4 regions of the Lysinibacillus sp. OL1 genome follow, and region 4 is predicted to be linked to each of the others. Evidence: riboswitches for the same ligand, from Rfam matches in the RefSeq annotation. Region 4 holds a riboswitch; each other region holds the start of a gene.
The links. Region 4 has a riboswitch for S-adenosylmethionine ahead of metA (homoserine O-acetyltransferase MetA). Riboswitches for the same ligand answer to the same signal wherever they lie in the genome.
Positions count from the first base shown of each region.

Region 1 (3,138 bases), on a different contig from region 4:
ATTCGGTAGCGTAGAATCAGTAAAAACTGTTTCTGAATTATATGCACCAATCTCAGGTACTGTAGTGGAAGTAAATGCAGATTTAGAAGATAGCCCAGAATTCGTTAATGAATCACCATATGAAAAAGCATGGATGATCGTTGTTGAGCCTGCTGACGCATCAGAAGTTGAGAAACTAATGACAGCAGAGCAATACGAAGAAATGATCGCTGAATAAGACAAGCTATAATCGAAAAACGTCGGAAACTACCGGCGTTTTTTGTTATATAATGACTTATAAGTGGGGATCTCTAAATGGAGGTGGCGTAATGTTCGAGGGAAAATGCTTGATAGTAGAAGGACGCTCAGATAAGCTACAAATTGAGCCTATTTTGAATGAGAATGTTACAATACTATGTACGAATGGTACAATTGGTGTGCATCAATTAGAAGAACTACTGGATCCCTATGAGGGCTGTGAGCTATTTACTTTTTTTGATGCAGATACTTCTGGCGATAAGCTACGTGCATTAATGGACAGACATTATCCAGAAGCTGAGCATCTGCGCACAATGCCAACATATAAGGAAGTAGAAACGACACCAAGAAAAGTGCTAGCGATGATTTTACTGCGAGCACATTTTTCAATCCATAATGAATATATTTTGTAAGGTTGCGTGAGTAAATGGAAGAATGGTCAACAGAGCAGTGGGAAGCGGCTAAACAGTCAGGAGAGAAAACTGCATTTTATTTATATACACCGATGTGTGGAACATGTGCAGTGGCATCTAAAATGATGTCCATTATTGAACAATTACTGCCACAGCTACAAATTGGTAAAGCAAATATCAACTTTTTGGAACACATTGCTTATGAGCATCAAATTGAAAGTGTTCCATGTCTACTCATCAGTGATGGCGGAAAAGTGACAGAAAAGATTTATGCTTTTCAATCCGTACCATTTTTATATGAATTGTTAAAAAAATCAATTGACTGAACTTTACTAGCGTGGTAAAGTATCAAATATATTACTAAAACATTAAATATATCGAACTCTTATGAAGAGTGGCGGAGGGAAGTGCCCTATGAAGCCCGGCAACCATCACAATGTGAAAAGGTGCCAAATCACCCAAAGATTTTTCTTTGAAAGATGAGAGAACGGTTTAACGTATTATACGTGACCCCTTCTACTTGTCTGTGAGTGAAGGGGTTTTCTATATGAGAAAAGGAGTATTCGCTATGATCCAGCTTCAAAATATTACAAAGAAATACAAAACAGCAAATGGCGAATTAACGGCAGTCAAAGACGTCAACCTTACTATTAATAAAGGTGAAATTTTTGGCATTATTGGCTATAGTGGTGCTGGTAAAAGTACCATGATTCGTTTATTAAACGGTTTAGAGAAACCGACAGCAGGAACAGTAACGGTGAACAATCAAGAATTTTCATCGATAAAAGGGCAAAAGCTTAGAGCGGCTAGACAAAAGGTAAGTATGATTTTCCAGCATTTCAATTTACTTTGGTCTAGAACAGTTGCCGAAAATATTGCATTCCCTTTAGAAATCGCAGGCTTCCCAAAGGCTCAACGTGAAGCACGTGTGAAGGAATTAATTGCCCTTGTAGGCTTAGAAGGGCGCGATAAGGCATATCCATCCCAGCTTTCTGGTGGACAAAAGCAGCGTGTAGGAATTGCACGTGCATTAGCGAATAATCCAGAGGTTTTACTATGTGATGAGGCGACATCGGCACTCGATCCTGAAACAACGGATGCTATTCTTGATTTACTCGTTGATATAAATGAACGCTTAGGCTTAACTATCGTCCTGATTACCCACGAAATGCATGTCATTCGCAAAATTTGTCATCGTGTAGCAGTGATGGAGGCAGGCGAAATTGTGGAACGTGGTGAGGTATTGCAAGTCTTCCAAGCCCCACAGGCGGCTATTACTAAGAAGTTTGTATCTCAAATTACAGACACTAAGGAAACACAGGATACGGTAGCACAAATTAAAACAAACTATCCAACTGGACAACTTGTCAAACTTATTTTTGTTGGTGAAAAAACAGAACAGCCAGTCATCTCACATCTTGTGAAACAATTTGATGTAGAAGTAAGTATTGTTCACGGAAATATTTCACAAACAAAAAATGGTGCATATGGTACATTGATTGTGCAAATTGATGGCTCTCAGAAAAACGTCACTGAAGCCCTTCGTTATTTAAATACAGTGGAAGTACAGACGGAGGTGATTGAAAATGCTAACTAATCTCTTTCCGAATGTAGACTGGGAAAATATGTGGCAAGCTACGTATGAAACTTTATACATGACAGCTATATCAACGGTTGTGACATTTATTCTTGGGTTAGTCATTGGTATTGTTCTATTTTTAACTAGTCCCAATCAGTTATGGGCAAATAAAATCGTTAACTTTTTAACGGGATCACTCGTTAATATTTTCCGTTCCATTCCATTTATCGTATTAATTATTTTATTAATTCCATTTACGAAGTTGTTACTAGGTACAATTCGTGGTGCCAATGCGGCGTTACCTGCTTTAATTATCGGTGCAGCACCGTTTTATGCTCGTATGGTATTAATTGCGTTACGTGAAATTGATAAAGGTGTCATTGAAGCGGCTCGTTCAATGGGAGCGAAAACTTCTACAATTATTTGGAAAGTATTGGTTCCTGAATCATTACCAGCTTTGATTTCTGGTATCACCGTAACGGCTGTTGCTCTTGTAGGTTATACAGCGATGGCAGGAATTATTGGTGCAGGTGGTCTTGGTAACTTAGCTTTCTTAGACGGCTTCCAGCGAAATCGCCAAGATGTGACATTAATGGCAACTATTTTGATCTTAGTAGTCGTATTTATTATTCAATGGATTGGTGATTTAATTACTGAGAAAATTGATAAACGCTAGCACGAAATTGAGGTTATTCCGGTTTTTACCGCTAACATATTTAAAACAAATAAAAGGGAGTGTCATAAATGAAAAAGTTATTAGCAGGATTATTTTTATCAATACTTGTACTAGCATTAGCAGCTTGCGGTACAGATAAAAAAGAAGATGAAAAATCAGCATCTGGCGATCAAACAGATAGTAAAGAAAACGTAACATTAAAAGTAGGTGCTTCTAATACACCACACGCAGTT
Region 1 covers NZ_SJDS01000006.1:238,753-241,890, forward strand. The annotation lists gene gcvH (glycine cleavage system protein GcvH) at 1-217, shown strand, start outside; gene EW028_RS13285 (toprim domain-containing protein) at 309-650, shown strand; gene EW028_RS13290 (thioredoxin family protein) at 665-976, shown strand; SAM riboswitch class I at 1,033-1,136, shown strand; gene EW028_RS13295 (methionine ABC transporter ATP-binding protein) at 1,219-2,247, shown strand; gene EW028_RS13300 (methionine ABC transporter permease) at 2,237-2,905, shown strand; gene EW028_RS13305 (MetQ/NlpA family ABC transporter substrate-binding protein) at 2,974-3,138, shown strand, end outside.
Region 1: linked by a shared signal. The riboswitch ahead of EW028_RS13295 (methionine ABC transporter ATP-binding protein) and the one ahead of metA (homoserine O-acetyltransferase MetA) in region 4 are both predicted to bind S-adenosylmethionine.

Region 2 (3,138 bases), on a different contig from region 4:
TATTTTTGCAGCGTTGGCATCCTTATATTGTGAATGTCTTACAGCAGGATGTTTCGAAGTCTATAGCTATTAAAGCGGTGCTTGATCATTTTAACATTGACCCTGAGAATGCGATTGCCTTTGGGGATGGGGATAATGATATTGATATGTTGGAGTATGTAGGAGTAGGAATTGCCATGGGAAATGGCAGTAAAGCTCTAAAAAGTGCTGCCAATTTTGTTACAAAGAAATCTACGGATGGCGGTATCAATTTTGCTTTACGTCAGCTTCAAGTCATTTAGAGCGCTGAGGCTACACTATATATAGCAGGTAGATTTTAATAAATTTTAGGTGGGATGATTTATGGCACATCACGTGCAGTCTCTAATTGAACATTACGGATATTTTGGGATTATCGTGATTCTAATTGGAGGTATTGTTGGGGTGCCACTTCCTGATGAGGTGTTTCTGACTTATGTAGGCTATAGTGTTTACCGAGAAAGTCTTGAACACATTCCTGCTTTAGTCAGTGCAATGATTGGTGCGATTGGAGGCATTACCTTAAGCTACTATATTGGTTATCGTTTTGGCTTACCGTTATTGCAGAAATATGGCCCTAAAATTCATATTACCGAGCAAAAAATTGACTTTACGAAAAAGATGTTTACAAAAATAGGACCTACCCTATTATTAATTGGCTATTTTATTCCAGGGGTACGCCATTTGACAGCTTATATTGCGGCTATTAATAATTATCCTTATAGAAAGTTTGCTCTTTTTGCCTATACAGGGGCATTTATTTGGACGTTCACATTTATATCATTAGGAAAGATGCTTGGAGAGAAATGGCGATTTGTTGGATACTATTTAACCCATTACAGTATCTATCTTATTCTTTTATTTATTATAGGGATGCTCATTGCTTATTTTTTATTTAAAAAAAGAAATGGACAAAAATAAAAGTCGGTATACGCTATACCGACTTTTATGTTATGGCAAAATAGCAAAAGATCGCACAGGGAAGCCAGATGCTTTTTCTGGCTTAGGTACGATATTAAAGATGATAGCGCCTTTCGCAGGTAGCTTGTCCAAATTCGTCATTAGCTCAATTTGATAGGCGTCTTGGTCAAGCACAAAATATTCGCCATCTAGCTTGCCATTTTTACGAAAATCAGCAGCAGAGTCCGTATCGAATGTTTCATGACCAATTGCGCTTACCTTGCGTTCTTGTAGTAAAAACTGTAAAGCTTCTAAACCCCAGCCAGGGATATGGTTATGTCCATCTGCATCCTTATTACTGAAAGCCTCTTTATCTGGCCAGCGCTTACTCCAATCTGTACGTAATGCTACAAATGTTCCTGCTTCAATTTCTCCATGCTTGTCCTCAAAATCAAGAATATCTTGAACACTTAATGAAAAATCATGGTTGCTCGCAGCCTCCTGTGATTTATCAATAACAACAAGGGGGAGAACAAGCTCTTTTAGTTCTAATTCTTCTAAGTAGCGAGTATCTCGCACAAAATGAATGGGTGGGTCGATATGTGTGCCATATTGACCAGGGAACGTGAATTGTTGAGCGAAGAAACCATCCTTATGAGAAAATAACGTTTCAAATTTAGCGTCCTCAAACATAAAAAAATGTGGAGAATTAGGGCCGAATGTATGTGTTAAATCAACCCACTGTTTCGATTTTAGTAATTGCAATGCTTGCAAAAGTTCATTAGACATCGATTTCCCTGCTTTCTGTAAAAAATAGTGGTAAATAAAAAGGAGTCCCCTAATAGAAGAGGACTCCTGCTTGAAACAACGGTAGTTCTTCTTCTCATCTTCAAGGCTGATCATTTTGCCAATTGGAATTAGCACCATACTGTTAGCTGGTTGCTGAGACTTCGTCGGGCCAATCCCTCCGTCTCTCTTGATAAGAAAAGTAATATAAGAATTTTCAGAAATAACAATACAAACACTTTAGCATAGTTTTTTATAGTTTACAAGTTCACTAGGAATTTTCACCAATTCAAATTCAAGGTGACTCCACAACAATCATTATCAATCAGACGTATTCTAAAACTGTCTGGTGTATAGTTCGTTTCAAATTTCATCGTAATGCCTGTTGATGTGATTAATTTTTCAACCTCTGTTTTATTTGAAAGTTGAGCAGCATTCATTAAATCATGTGCGAATTGTTGGGAGCTATCTATTTTATCCGTAAGTAATTGGGCTTGCTGCATCATCGCCTTTATCCGTGTTGCTGAAGCTTTTAATTTGTGTGTATCGACAGGTGGAAAAGGATTATTGGTCGGCATTGCTAAATGTTGCGAAAAGGGTCTAATGGCAAAATGATTAGCGATAGGCGATGTTGGATAATGATAGGGATGCACAAAATACGGATAAGGATTGTAATACAAGGTCATTCCTCCTATCCTATAACTGATATCCTATCTTATGTAGCCAAACTACATTCGGTGTTATTTTGCGGTGCAATGTTTGTCCTCCTCACCATTTAAAAAGGAAGCTAAAGTAAGCTTTTTTTAGCCAAGTACATTCAAGACATCATCAATTTTTTTACTATGTGATAAAATGCCATAATTCATCCATGTTAAAAAGTCTACTTCATAGACACAGCTGCTTTTAACGGCAGCTAGGTTTTTCCAAGTAGGAGTTTTTAAAATAGCACGTTCCTCATTTTCATAAATGGAATGTTGCTTATCAAATGTAATAAATAAATGATCCGCATCTAATTGCAACAATTGATCAAATGTCAGTTGTGCTTTACGTTGATTGTGCGGAATACTCCATACTAGTGAATGTGGCATTAAACCTAAGTCACGATATAAAATGGGGCCCGTATAGCCACATTCAGGACCCGCGTATAGAGTAATGCTAATGGCTGAAATACGGAGAAATGCCACACTTTGCCCATAAACTGATTTGCTAAGAATTCCTTTTGCTTGTTGTACTTTATCTTCATATTGTAGGATTACGTCTTGTATCAAGGAGGTTTTTCCTGTTAGATCTGCAATCTTAAATAACGTAGATTGCCAATTCTCTCCAGGGTGTGAAAGATGACAGACGGGTCCTACTTCATCTAAGTGCTGAAAGGATTCCCAACGCTCTACACCAGAATCTAACATAATTAAAGTTGGCTTATAGTAAAGGAGT
Region 2 covers NZ_SJDS01000005.1:201,345-204,482, reverse strand. The annotation lists gene EW028_RS11670 (Cof-type HAD-IIB family hydrolase) at 1-281, shown strand, start outside; gene EW028_RS11665 (DedA family protein) at 343-939, shown strand; gene EW028_RS11660 (cyclase family protein) at 970-1,707, opposite strand; SAM riboswitch class I at 1,799-1,904, opposite strand; gene EW028_RS11655 (YuzC family spore coat inner layer protein) at 1,986-2,390, opposite strand; gene EW028_RS11650 (helix-turn-helix domain-containing protein) at 2,508-3,138, opposite strand, start outside.
Region 2: linked by a shared signal. The riboswitch ahead of EW028_RS11660 (cyclase family protein) and the one ahead of metA (homoserine O-acetyltransferase MetA) in region 4 are both predicted to bind S-adenosylmethionine.

Region 3 (3,138 bases), on a different contig from region 4:
TGACATTCATTTCATGTGTAATGAGCAGAATTGTAATTCCTAATTCACGGTTAATCTTTAACAACAATTCAAGAATGGCTTCCGTTGTTTCAGGATCAAGTGCACTTGTTGCTTCGTCACTAAGTAAAATTTCTGGTTCCTGTGCTAAGGCACGCGCAATAGCCACACGCTGTTTTTGACCACCTGAAAGTTGATTGGGGTAACTGTCTAGTTTATCTGTTAAACCGACAATTTCAGCATACTTAGCTACTCGGCTTTTTACTTCCGCCTCTTTATAGCCTAGTAGCTTTAAGGGAACTGCAATATTATTGTAAACTGTTGCTGTTTTTAATAGATTAAAGTGCTGGAAGATCATCCCGATTTTTTGGCGTGTTTGACGTAATTCGTGAAGAGAAAGGGTCGTAATGTCTACATTGTCTATCACTACTTTTCCTGCTGTAGGACGTTCTAGTAGATTAACGCAACGAATGAGTGTACTTTTACCAGCACCACTATAGCCGATTACACCATGAATTTGTCCCTTTTTTACGTGAAGATTGATGCCATCCACAGCTTTTATGATGCCTTTTTTCGACTTGAATTCTTTTGAGATATTTTGTAATTGAATCATGCGATTGTATGCTCCTTTCTCTACCTTCTAAAAAGCAAGAATCTGCTCGTTTTCCTATAGAGGAATTTCGGCAGATTCTTCGGCTTATAGAAGCTTCCTGAATGTATTACCAACTAGGGATTACTGAACCTTTGAATTCCTCTTCGATGAATTGACGTACTTCATCAGATTGGTAGGCCTCAACGAACTTTTTAATTGTTGGATCATTTTCATTTTCAGCACGCACGACAATATAGTTTACGTATGGAGAATCAGTAGATTCCAATAAAATAGAGTCATCTTTAGGGTTAATGCCAGCTTCTAATGCAAAGTTTGTATTAATAGCTGCTACATCTACTTCACTAAGTTGTTTAGGAATTTGAGCGGCCTCTAATTCAATGAATTTTAAATTCTTTTTGTTTTCTTCTACATCACGGATCGAGGCTGTTAAGTCTGCGCCCTCTTTTAACTTAATATAGCCAGCTTCCTGTAAAACAAAGAGGGCACGGGCTCCATTCGTTGGATCATTTGGTAAGCCAAACGTTGCTCCGTCAGGAATGTCATCAAAGGATTTATATTTTTCTGAGTAGATACCCATTGGATTTAAAATCGTTTTGCCCACTGGTACTAACTCTGTATCATGATCTTTATTAAATGTATCCAGGAAAGGCTCGTGTTGATAGCTGTTCGCATCAAGATCACCTTCAGCTAAGGATGTATTAGGTAAAACATAGTCAGAAAATGATTTTAGCTCTACTTCTAGCCCGTTTTCTTTTGCTACTTTAGCAGCTACTTCTGCAATTTGTTCGTGTGGACCAGAAGTGACGCCTACAACGATTTTCTTTTCATCAATTCCTTCAGCTTGGCTTTTACTATCTTCTTTAGAGCCACAGCCTGCTAAAGCTGCTACTAATGTTAAACTTGCTAAACCTACTAAAAATTTATTTTTCTTTTTCATGAAAATACCTCCAAGATTGTTTTTATCGGTTTTTTGAAAATAAAAAAACTCTCTTACAAATTAAGAGAGGCTCATGAAAAGATGTCCTCTCTTATCTATCAAACGAAGATCGTTTGCAGGATTTAGCACCTTCCTTTAAAAAGGAGGTTGCCGAGCTTCATAGGGCCAGTCCCTCAGCTACTCTTGATAAGAGATTTATAATATTTTTTTGTAATTCCGATAGAACTAATATAATTTATAGGGTATAGTAAGTCAATAAATAATTTTTAAATTTTTTATATAATTATAATATTTCGACACAAAAGAGGGATAACAATGTCTGTAAGAGTTAATTATGGTATAGGTTCATTTGGTAAGGTTATTAGTGCTCGTTTTCTAACGGGAACAGATATCATTGAAGGGATTGAAGCGCTTTGCGAAGAGAATAATATAGAGTCAGCAACAATTGTAAGCTGTATTGGCAGCTTTCAAAAAAGTAGCTTTGTTTATTTAGTGCCAGATGCAACAGCTCAAATTCATGTTCGTTTTAGTAATGTGATTGAAAAAGAGGGACCACTAGAATTTATTCAAGGTTCAGGTGTGGTGTGTAAGCGAGATGGTGGATATGAGACACATTTCCATGGTTCTATGAGTGATCAATGTGGTGTAGTATCGGGTGGGCATTTAATAAAAGGGGGAAATCCTGTTATAACTGCTGACATCGTGTTGGCAGAGGTACAAGGTATTCAACATATTCGAAAATGGGATGATGAAACAGGTCATGTTCAATTTTATCCATTAGAAGATGGTTTAGGGCAACCAAGGAAAATTGAAAAATAGTAATAATCCTGTAGCTAGAGATAGCTACAGGATAAGGCACATTATCTATTAAACAATTGTAATTGCTCGATTCTATGGATTGCTTCACGTAAGCGCTCCTCACTAACTAGCAACCCTACGCGCACATAGCCTTCACCATATTGACCGAAGCCATTACCTGCTGCTACAGCGATATCAGCTTTTTCGAGCAATAGATCAGCAAACTGTTCACTTGTATAGCCTAGTGGTACAGGGAGCCATGCGAAGAAGGAGCCTTTTGGAGCCGTAACATGCCAGCCAATTCTTCTAGCTTCTTCAATGAGTACATTTCGGCGACGCTCATAAGTAGCTCGTAGTTCATCCGCACATTGCTGGGAAGCTGTCAGTGCTACTGCTGCAGCTTGTTGAATGGCAGGGAACTGACTACAAAACAGATGATCCTGAATAAGATTAATAGCAGCAATAATCTCGGCATTCCCTACAGCGAAGCCTATACGCCAGCCAGCCATATTATAGGTTTTCGATAATGTATACATTTCAACTCCTACTTCTTTTGCACCATTTGCTTGAAGGAAGCTAACTGGTTTATTACCGTCAAATCCTATTGCCCCATAAGCAAAATCATGTGATACGATAATATTGTGTTCCTTCGCAAAGCGAACGGTCTCTTCAAAAAACGCAAGTGATGCTGTACCACCTGTAGGGTTGTTTGGGTAATTTAAGTAAAGAAGCTTTGCCTTTTCTTTCACTTCATCAGGTAATGCATGATAATCAGGTAAGAAATCATTTTCAG
Region 3 covers NZ_SJDS01000004.1:121,117-124,254, forward strand. The annotation lists gene EW028_RS09725 (methionine ABC transporter ATP-binding protein) at 1-610, opposite strand, end outside; gene EW028_RS09730 (MetQ/NlpA family ABC transporter substrate-binding protein) at 717-1,547, opposite strand; SAM riboswitch class I at 1,636-1,740, opposite strand; gene EW028_RS09735 (PPC domain-containing DNA-binding protein) at 1,863-2,366, shown strand; gene EW028_RS09740 (pyridoxal phosphate-dependent aminotransferase) at 2,408-3,138, opposite strand, start outside.
Region 3: linked by a shared signal. The riboswitch ahead of EW028_RS09730 (MetQ/NlpA family ABC transporter substrate-binding protein) and the one ahead of metA (homoserine O-acetyltransferase MetA) in region 4 are both predicted to bind S-adenosylmethionine.

Region 4 (3,138 bases):
CGCATAGAAATCATTATGGCATTTATGTGGATTTCGTCTATATATATTCGTACATTTATGTATTTCTATACGACCGTTGTTGGACTTGCACAAATATTGAAGATCAAGGATCATCGTCCACTCATTATACCGATGGGTATAATTGTTATTGGACTTTCTCAAATTGTTCATCCAGATATTGTGCATTCTACTAATTATAATAATGAAATTTGGCCAATCTTTTCCTTTATTTTCACCATTTTATTACCTATACTTTTGCTGATTGTAGTAGTTATTCGCAATCGTAAATCCAAGGCTCAAAATAACGAAACACCTCAGCAGGAAACAGAAAATGACAATCAAAAAGTCTAATTTCTTCTAAGCTAGAAAAGAAATTAGACTTTTTATTAATTAAATATGATATTCGATTTCATCTACAAAATCCCATTCATATGGTGTTTCTTGGTAAACATAGTAGTTCAACCAGTTAGAGAATAATAGATGCGTATGGGCACGCCATGTATTCATTGGCACTTGTGTAGGATCGTCATTCGGGAAGTAGTTCACAGGAACGGCGATATCTATGCCCTTCGCCACATCGCGACTGTACTCATCGGCTAGCGTTGTCGCATCATACTCTAGATGGCCCGTAATCATAATATTTTTATTATCTTTTGATTGTACAATAAATACCCCAGCATCCTCTGAATAGGATAATAATCGTAGATCTGGATGATTGCGAACCTCGTCAATCGAAACAGATGTATAGCGTGAATGGGGCGCAGTAAATAAATCACTAAAGCCACGTACCAAATCTACAGTTAAATCTGTAATCACATGGGAATAGACGCCTGAGCATTTAGCAGAAAGCTCAACCTTCCCAATGCCATAATGATGATACAATGCAGCCTGTGCCCCCCAACATATATGTAGCACGGATGTCACATTCTTTTTAGACCAATCCATAATTTCTGAAATTTCCTGCCAATAGTTGACCTCTTCAAAAGCCATTTTTTCTACTGGTGCACCAGTTATAATCATACCATCGTAGCGTCGGTGTCGAATCTGATTGAACGTTGTGTAGAAAAGCTGCAAATGGGATTTACTCACATTTTTAGACTCGTGAGTGGCTGTATTCAAAAAGGTAATATTCACCTGTAATGGTGTATTCCCCAATAAACGTAATAATTGGAGCTCAGTTTTTTCTTTTTCTGGCATTAGATTTAATATTAATATATTTAATGGACGGATTTGCTGTGTTTTCGCACGATCTTCTTCCATGACGAAGATTTTTTCCTCACGTAAATGTTCTCCAGCTGGTAAATTTTTCGGAATATTAATTGGCATCTTGCTTTCCCCTCTCTATAATCACTCTCTTTTAGCAAACCTAACTTGCGTACATTGCAACGAAATTAAAAAATCCCCCTCATTCCATACGAGATAGAATGAGAAGGATTTTTTTCACGTCCACTCTTATCTCTCAAAGGAAAAAATCCTTTGCTGGAATTAGCACCTTTCTAACAATTGTTAGAGGTTGCTGAAGCGTCATCGGGCCAAATCCCTCAGCTTCTCTTGATAAGATTATTTAATTATCTTGAATTGTAACACGAACTAGTTAGAATATCAATAATTCATCGAATATTTTGTGATTCATGTGCATGTTCCTTGCTCATTTGATGTACACTAAGCTTGCTATCTGTGGTGTTTCTACATTTAAAATTTATGGTAAACATGCCGTAATTATGTTACCATATACTTTTAGTAAGAGAGAGGAACGTGAATAGTTTGATTAAAATTGAATTTCCAAAACCAGATCTAGTAATCCGTCAACGTGAACAAGATTTAAAACCAGGTGATGTGCCAATCACACCTTACTTCGGTTTTATTGACTTCCATAAAATCACACGTGATAAAGGCGGCATTTTCTTATTCTATAATGACAAGAATGAGCTATTGTTTGTTGGGAAAGCACGTAAAATTCGTCAACGTATTAAAAAACATTTCGAGGATAATGTATCTCCGATGAAAAACCATCGAGATGAAGTGTTCAAAATTGAAGTCTATGAAGTAGAAGATCCAATGGAACGTGAAATTTACGAAACATATGCGATTAATACTTTCCGCTCTAAATATAACGTAGACAAAGTCTTTTATTAGACATCACGTAAAGAAACCGAAATCTCATTTCTAAAGGGATTTCGGTTTCTTTTATCACATAATGGTCATACGATCAATGGGCGTACTCTGACCGTTTATTCGCAAATCAATGGTATCCAGCTCAGGATTCTTGACGGTGACTTTAAAAACATAGGGTTGAGCCTCTTTCCTTTGCTCGCTGCCTTCCTCTAACTGGATAATAAGCCTATTTCCCTCAGCTGTAATACTTGCCAATACATTCCCTTTTGAATAATAAACAAGGTAATATGGAGCATCCTTTTCATGCAATAGTTGTATTCTGTCATTAGAAACGATATTTTTTTGGACATTATCTGGGACAACCGTTAGCTCATGAATCGTTGGTGGATCGGTAGGTGGTGTAGCATTACAGGCTCCTAGCATTAGTAGGCTTATTAAACCTAGCAACACGAATTTTTTCAAGTAACTCCCCTTCCTTATACGACTATTCTAAGAAAAAAGCTTTACGCTCCTTAGCAATCCAGTCTTCTAACTCCTGATCATCACGTTTTACTAACCGATTGATGAGCACATCATGCCATATATAATCCTCTAACAAATAAATATGAACCGGATCATTGGTGATAAAGGCCGTCTCTTGGGTAGATGGAGAATGACCATAAATCATTTCCTGACCATCTATCGATAAGATAAACCAATGCGGTGTAGACGCTTTTTTTGTATAATGTGTGGCTCTATGCTGGTCAATTGAGGCGAGATGCTCTCCTACATACAACGTAATGCCATGAACAGGAACATGCAGCGCCACCTCTTGCAAATCTTCACGTAAGGCATCATACATATCTTCCCACATCGACAGCATCACTTTTTTCTTCGCCTTCTTTAGAAGTGACTGACAATAGTTGATAATGGATTCCTTGCCCTTCAGCATGACCACTTTAGGCTCTGCTTCCTGTACTTTTTCCTCTAATTTCTCTAATTTCCCGCTTATAGACGTAAAATTCGACTCCCAGCGCTGTTGCA
Region 4 covers NZ_SJDS01000002.1:157,628-160,765, reverse strand. The annotation lists gene EW028_RS05180 (GerAB/ArcD/ProY family transporter) at 1-351, shown strand, start outside; gene metA (homoserine O-acetyltransferase MetA) at 391-1,326, opposite strand; SAM riboswitch class I at 1,450-1,561, opposite strand; gene EW028_RS05170 (nucleotide excision repair endonuclease) at 1,765-2,136, shown strand; gene EW028_RS05165 (hypothetical protein) at 2,191-2,577, opposite strand; gene EW028_RS05160 (TrmB family transcriptional regulator) at 2,600-3,138, opposite strand, start outside.